2 regions of the Streptosporangium sp. NPDC000239 genome follow, and region 2 is predicted to be linked to the other one. Evidence: predicted binding sites of a transcription regulator. Region 2 holds the regulator's gene; the other holds the start of a gene.

Region 1 (3,404 bases), on a different contig from region 2:
TCAGGACCGCGGCCCTGGTGATCGTGCCCGCCCTGGCGGTAGACCGCTCCACCGGGGTGCGGCTCGGCCGCGGCGGTGGCTCCTATGACAGGGCCCTGGCCAGGGTCGGCCCGAATGTGCCCACGGTCGCCCTGCTCTACGCGAACGAGCTGCGGGAAGACGTCCCCGGAGAACCGCACGACATACCGGTTCGTTACGTCGCGCAACCAAATGGAATCACCCGAATTGTCCCTTGATGTGCCTAACGACTCTGTCCAATACGACACAATGGTCCCTGGAATCAGAGAGGGGACCGGATGGGGTTGGATGTCTGGCTGCTTCTCGGTGCGGGTGTCGTCATCGCGGCGATCGTCGCGGTACGGGTCGCCCACCGCAGCGGACTTCCCAGTCTCCTGATCTTCCTGGCCTTCGGTCTGCTCATCGGTGAGTCCGGCCTCGGGCTCCAGTTCGAGAACCCGGTGCTCGCCCAGCAGATGGGCCTGATCGCCCTGGCGGTGATCCTCGCCGAAGGTGGCCTGACCACCAACTGGAACCACGTACGGCGCTCCATTCCCACCGCGCTCGTGCTCGCGACCGTCGGGGTCGGGGTGAGCGTCGCCACCGTCGCCGCCGCGGTGCACACCCTGCTCGACATGGACTGGCGGACCTCGCTGCTGCTCGGCGCGGTCCTCGCCTCGACCGACGCCGCGGCGGTGTTCTCCGTACTGCGCCGCCTGCCCCTGCCCTCCCGGCTGGCGGGCGTCCTCGAAGCCGAGTCCGGGTTCAACGACGCGCCGACCGTCATCGCGGTCATGCTGCTGAGCGCCGCCGCCTCCCCCAGCCTGGGAGAGGCACTGCTCATGGTCGTCGTCGAACTGGCCGTCGGAGCGGTCGTCGGCCTGGCGGTCGGGCCGCTCGGTGTCTACGCGCTGCGCCGTATCGCGCTGCCGATCTCCGGCCTGTACCCGATCGCGGTGCTCGCGCTGGCGTTCGTCGCCTACGCGGGCGCCGTACTCCTGCACGGCAGCGGTTTCCTCGCGGTCTACCTGGCCACCCTGGTCATGGGCAACTCCCGGATGCCCCACCGCGCCTCGTCGAGGGGCTTCGCCGAGGGCGTCGCCTGGCTGGCCCAGATCGGCCTGTTCGTCATGCTCGGCATGCTGGCCAGCCCTTCCGAGATGCCGTCGGCGATCATTCCGGGCCTGGTCGCCGGACTGATCCTGGTCGCCGTCGCCAGGCCGCTCTCGATCGTTGTCTCCGCCCTGATCGTCAGGAGCGCGCGGATCGACCGGCTCAACTGGCGGGAACAGGCCTTCCTGTCCTGGGCGGGACTGCGCGGCGCGGTGCCCATCGTGCTGGCGACCATCCCCTGGGCGGCCAACTCGGTGCACAACGGCGTCGCGAAACTCGTGTTCAACGAGGTCTTCGTGATCGTCGTCGTCTACACGCTGCTGCAGGGGCCGACGCTGCCCTTCGTCGCCAAGGCCCTCGGCCTGTCGACACCGGACGAGGCACGTGACCTTGAGGTCGAGTCCGCTCCCCTTGAGGAACTCAACGCCGACCTGCTGCAGGTCAAGGTGCCGCCGACCTCCAAGCTCCACGGCGTCGAGGTCTTCGAGCTACGGTTGCCGACCGACGCCCAGGTCACCCTGATCGTCAGGGACGGCAGGACGTTCGTTCCCTCGGACTCGACGAGGATCAGGATCGACGACCAACTCCTGATCGTGACGACCGCGGCCTGCAGGGAAACGGTCGAGCGCAGGATGAAGGCGATCAGCCGCCGGGGCAAGCTGGCGGGCTGGTTCGGCGAGCGGGGCAGCTGATCCATTCATTCCCACCCGGAATGCGACAGATCCGACTCGCGTTTATGCTTGTCGGCTGCCTATCATTAGCAGTCGCGTCAGTAGAGTGCCAGACGGCGCGGATCGAAGGAGGAGGAACGGTGCCCACCTACCAGTACGCCTGCAGCGCATGCGGCAACGAGTTCGACATCGTCCAGAAGTTCTCAGACGACGCGCTCACCGAGTGCCCGTCCTGTGCCGGTGAGCTGCGCAAGGTGTTCTCCGCGGTCGGCATCGTGTTCAAGGGCTCCGGCTTCTACCGGACCGACAGCAGGTCCTCCTCGACCAGCACGGTGAGCTCTTCCTCGACGTCCGCCTCCTCCGGCTCGTCCGGAGAGTCGAAGTCAAGCGAGTCCAAGCCGAGCGAGTCCAAGCCCGCCGCCGCCGCCGGCACCCCGGCTCCCGCGGCCTCCTAGCGCGGCACCCGTCACGCTCCGGCGGCTCCTCGGGGGCGGTCGGAGGCCGAGCCGAGCATCTCGTGGGGCAGCCTGTCCAGCAGCTCACGAAGCCCTGGATGCCGCGCGGGGTCCCAGTCGTCGATCATCCGCCGCAGCCCCTCGCGGGCCTCGGCGACAAGTGCCCCGGCCACCCGTTCACCGGCCGGGGTCAGTTCAAGGCGCCCGCCGCCGTCGGTACGGCGGGCCAGCCCTCGCGTGACGAGCAGATCCGCGTACGGCCTGCCCCTCTCGACCGTGACCCTCGCCCGTTCGGCGAGTTCCACGCTTTTCTGACCGCCCCCGGTGCCCAATCTGGCGATCAGCCACACCGAACCCGGCGGCAGGTCGAGACCGGCCGTCTCCCCGAGACGGCGGTAGTAGTCCCGGCGCATGTCCGCGTCGGCCAGTCGCCACAGCCCGCGTTCCACCTCGCGCAACGAGGAACGCTGCGCGGACACCGCGCCGTAGCACTCCCCCAGGTCCACGGGCCTGGTGGTCTCGCGCAACGGCACCTCGGGCAGCAGCCAGGCCGCTGCGAAGGCCACCAGCGCGACGGGCGCGGTGTACAGGAACACCCCGGCGATCGCGTCCGAGTAGGCCGCCAGGAACGCCGCCATGGCCCCGGGCTCCAGCCTCCTGACGGCCGTCGGATCCGACTGGACCGCCGTGGCGACCCCCGGCGGGAGCCGTACGGTCCGCGACAGCCGTACGAGGTCGTCGGTCAGCCGTGAGGCGAAGACCGTGCCCGCGACGGCGACGCCGAAGGAACCGCCGATGGAGCGGAAGAAGGTGACCCCCGAGGTGGCCACTCCCAGGTCCTCGAAACCGACGGCGTTCTGCACCACGATCACCAGCACCTGCATCACCAGGCCGATGCCGACGCCCAGTACGAGCAGGTAGACGCTCAGTTCGAGGACCGGGATGTCCACCCGGACCCGGGAGAGCAGGCAGAGCCCGAGCGTGGTGACCGCGCCGCCCGCGATCGGGAAGACCTTGTACCTCCCGGTCCGGGTGATGATCTGACCGCTGACGATCGAGGTCACCAGCATGCCCGCCATCATCGGCAGCAGGTGGATGCCGGACCACGTGGGCGAGACCCCCTGCACGACCTGGAGGAACAGCGGCATGTAGGTGAGCGAGCCGAACA
Region 2 (3,404 bases):
GGGCGGGAGTCTCGACGTTGACGTGGATCAGCAGGTCTCCCCTGCCGGTCTCGTTGAGGCGCTGGATGCCCTTGCCGTACAGCGGGATGGTCTGCCCGGACTGGGTGCCGGGGCGGACGTCCAGCTCCTCGGCGCCGTCGAGTGTCTCCAGCGTCAGGATCGTGCCGAGCGCGGCGGCGGTCATCGGGATCTGCACGGTGCAGTGCAGGTCGTCGCCGCGGCGCTCGAACGTCTCGTGGGGGCGCTCGACGATCTCCAGGAACAGGTCACCGGGCGGGCCGCCGCCGGGACCGATCTCGCCCTCGCCGGCGAGCTGGATGTGGGTGCCGTCCTCGACTCCCGCGGGGATGCGGACCTTGATGGTCCGCCGGGTGCGGACCCGGCCGTCGCCGGAGCACTCCTGGCAGGGGTTGCGGATGATCGAACCGAACCCGCCGCACTGCGGGCAGGGACGGGAGGTCATGACCTGGCCGAGGAAGGACCGGGTGACCTGGGAGACCTCGCCGCGCCCGTGGCAGACGTCACAGGTGTCGGGGTGGGTGCCCGCCGCCGCGCCGGAGCCGGTGCAGACCTCGCACAGGATCGCGGTGTCGACCACCAGCTCGCGGGTCGTGCCGAAGGCCGCCTCCCGCAGGTCGAGTTCGACCCTGATGGTGGCGTTGCGGCCCCTGCGGGCCCGCGAGCGGGGACCGCGCCCCGCGCCACCGCCCGCCGCGCCGAAGAAGGCGTCCATGATGTCGCTGAAGGGGAAGCCGGCGCCGAAGCCTCCGGCGCCCGCGCCGCCCGAGGAGAACGGGTCGGCGCCCATGTCGTACATCTGACGCTTGTTGGGGTCGGACAGCACCTCGTAGGCCTGGGTGATGTCCTTGAACCGCTCCTGGGTCTCAGGGTCGGGGTTCACATCGGGATGCAGTTCCCTGGCCAGGCGGCGGTAGGCCTTCTTGATCTCCTCCGCGCTGGCGTCGCGCCGCACCCCCAGGGTGCCGTAGTAGTCACTCTTAGTAGCCACTTAGTTGACCTCTTAGGATGCAGCCAGGATCTGGCTGACGTAGCGTGCCACCGCGCGCACCGCGCCCATCGTGACCGGGTAGTCCATACGTGTCGGACCCAGCACACCGAGCCGGGCCAGTTGCTTGCCACCCGAACCGTATCCGGCGGCGACGATGGATGTGCCCTGGAGACCCGTGTAGGGGTTCTCCGAGCCGATGCGCACCGTCAGCGCCGACAGGTCCGAGGTCTCACCGAGCAGGCGCATGAGCACCACCTGCTCCTCCAGGGCCTCCAGCACGTCGCGGAGCCCGACGGTGAAGTCGGCCCCCGCGAGATTGGCGGCCCCGGCGAAAACGATCTTCTCATCATGCCGGTCCACAAGGGACTCAAGCAGGACCGAAAGGATGGTGGCCGCGACGGGCCTGTCCTCGGCTGGCAGCCGTTCTGGCAGGTCGGCGACCATGTCGGGAACACTGGCCAGCCCGCAGCCGTCCAGGCAGGCGTTGAGCACCGCGCGCAGGTGCGCCACGCGGTTGTCGTCGATGACCTCCTGCAGCTCCACCACGCGCTGCTCGACCCGCCCGGTGTTGGTGATGAGCACGAACATCAGGCGGTGCTCGTTCAGCGGGACCAGCTCGACGTGGCGGACCTTGGAGTTGGAGATCGTGGGGTACTGGACCACGGCGACCTGACGGGTCAGCTGGGCCAGCAGCCGTACCGTGCGCATCACGACGTCGTCGAGGTCGACGGCGCCCGCGAGGAAGCTCTCGATGGCCCTCCTCTCCGCGCCGGACAGCGGCTTCACCTGGGAGAGGCGGTCGACGAACAGCCGGTAGCCCTTGTCCGTCGGCACCCGGCCCGCGCTGGTGTGGGGCTGGGCGATGTAGCCCTGCTCCTCCAGCACCGCCATGTCGTTGCGGATGGTCGCGGGGGACACACCCAGGTTGTGACGCTCCGCGAGAGCCTTCGAGCCGACCGGCTCATTGGTGGACACGTAGTCCTCGACGATGGCGCGTAGGACCGCCAGCTTGCGGTCGTCAACCAACGTGCTCACCTCCTACCTGCGCTCGGACGGGAAACGCCAGGTCTGGCACTCGGTGTTCCCGAGTGCCAAGTGTACGGCTCCAGCCCGGGGGGTGCGATAACACGGCACCAGGATGGGCGGGAGCGGGTCCTGGAGCAAGCCATTGTCAAGTCAGCTGCTATCGCTATCCAAGTGGTAAGGGCCACAATTAGGTATATGTCCAATGATTTCGGATCCCCTTCGGGTTACGGCACCCCCCAGCAGCCGTACGGCCAGCCCCACCAGCAGCAACAGCAGTACCAGCAGGGCGGCCCCTCCTTCGGCTACCCGCCCCCGGGATACGGCGCCCCCCAGGGCCCGCCGCCGAAGGTGAAGCCCAGCGTCGGCTGGATCGTCGGCGTGTGGCTGCTCTTCGTGCTGAGCGTGATCATTGGCTTCGTCGGTTTCGCGGGCGGTCTCTTCAACGCGGTCACCGAAGCCGCCCCGACCTCCTCCTTCGGCCCCGACCAGAAGACGACCGTCAGCATCGACCCGGCGAACAAGCCCGCCATCTACGTCGCCGCGGCCAAGGGCACGAACTTCGAGTGCCAGATCGAGGGCGCCCCGGGAACCGTCAAGCTCCAGCGGCCGAGCTTCCAGCAGACCGTCACCGCCGACGGGCAGCTGTGGGAGCTCGCCCTGCGGATCGGGGTGGACAAGGCGGGCGACTACCCGATCACCTGCACCACCTCGGGCGGGGTCGACGCCAAGTTCGGCGTGGGCAAGGAGATCGTGGCCGACTCGGTGATCAGCGGCACGCTGATGCTGTTCGGCGTGCCGGGGATCGGGTTCCTGCTGGCCGTCATCGTGACGATCGTCGTGCTGGTCAAGCGCAGCGGCGCCCGCAAGCGCCAGGCCGCGGCCGCGGCGGCCCAGTGGGGACAGCCCGGAGCCTACGGCAGGTGAGGCCCGCTCTTTGCTACCGTCCCACGTGATCCCCTGCGAGAGGTGGCTGACGGCCGGTGATGTACGAGCGTGACGTGCTGGCGGGAAACTGGCGTCGTCCCCTCAAGGGGAGGATCCCCCAGGTCCCCGCCGAGCCCGACCTGGTCGTCGAGGACGCCGAGAGCGGCTTCTGCGGCGCCGTGGTCGCCTGCGACAAGGAGGCCGTCACCCTGGAGGACCGCTTCGGGCGGCGGCGCCTGTTCCCGCTCGACCCGGCCGCGTTCCTCCTCGAAGGCAGGACGGTGACCCTGGTACGGCCCGCCGCCGCGTCTCCGGGCTCCCGGGGACCCCAGGGGCCCCAGGGGCCACGGCGCAGCGCCTCCGGCTCCATCGCGGTCGAGGGCCTGCGGGCCCGGGTCGCCAGGGAGAGCCGGATCTACGTGGAGGGCGTGCACGACGCCGCGCT

The links. Region 2 encodes HrcA, which represses chaperone genes, less so after heat shock. Its sites were predicted from a motif close to TTGGCACTCTCNNNNNGAGAGTGCCAA; they were not measured.
Region 1: ABT340_RS29880 (FmdB family zinc ribbon protein) is a predicted target of HrcA. The motif match lies at 1,868-1,894, and genes of this name have one in related genera.

The regions. Positions count from the first base shown of each region.
Region 1 covers NZ_JBEPEI010000015.1:26,697-30,100, forward strand. Annotated here, with positions in the region: gene ABT340_RS29870 (5-formyltetrahydrofolate cyclo-ligase) at 1-236, shown strand, start outside; gene ABT340_RS29875 (potassium/proton antiporter) at 297-1,802, shown strand; gene ABT340_RS29880 (FmdB family zinc ribbon protein) at 1,922-2,236, shown strand; gene ABT340_RS29885 (MFS transporter) at 2,248-3,404, opposite strand, start outside.
Region 2 covers NZ_JBEPEI010000001.1:264,309-267,712, reverse strand. Annotated here, with positions in the region: gene dnaJ (molecular chaperone DnaJ) at 1-1,009, opposite strand, end outside; gene hrcA (heat-inducible transcriptional repressor HrcA) at 1,022-2,035, opposite strand; gene ABT340_RS01115 (hypothetical protein) at 2,231-2,959, shown strand; gene ABT340_RS01110 (DUF3097 domain-containing protein) at 3,019-3,404, shown strand, end outside.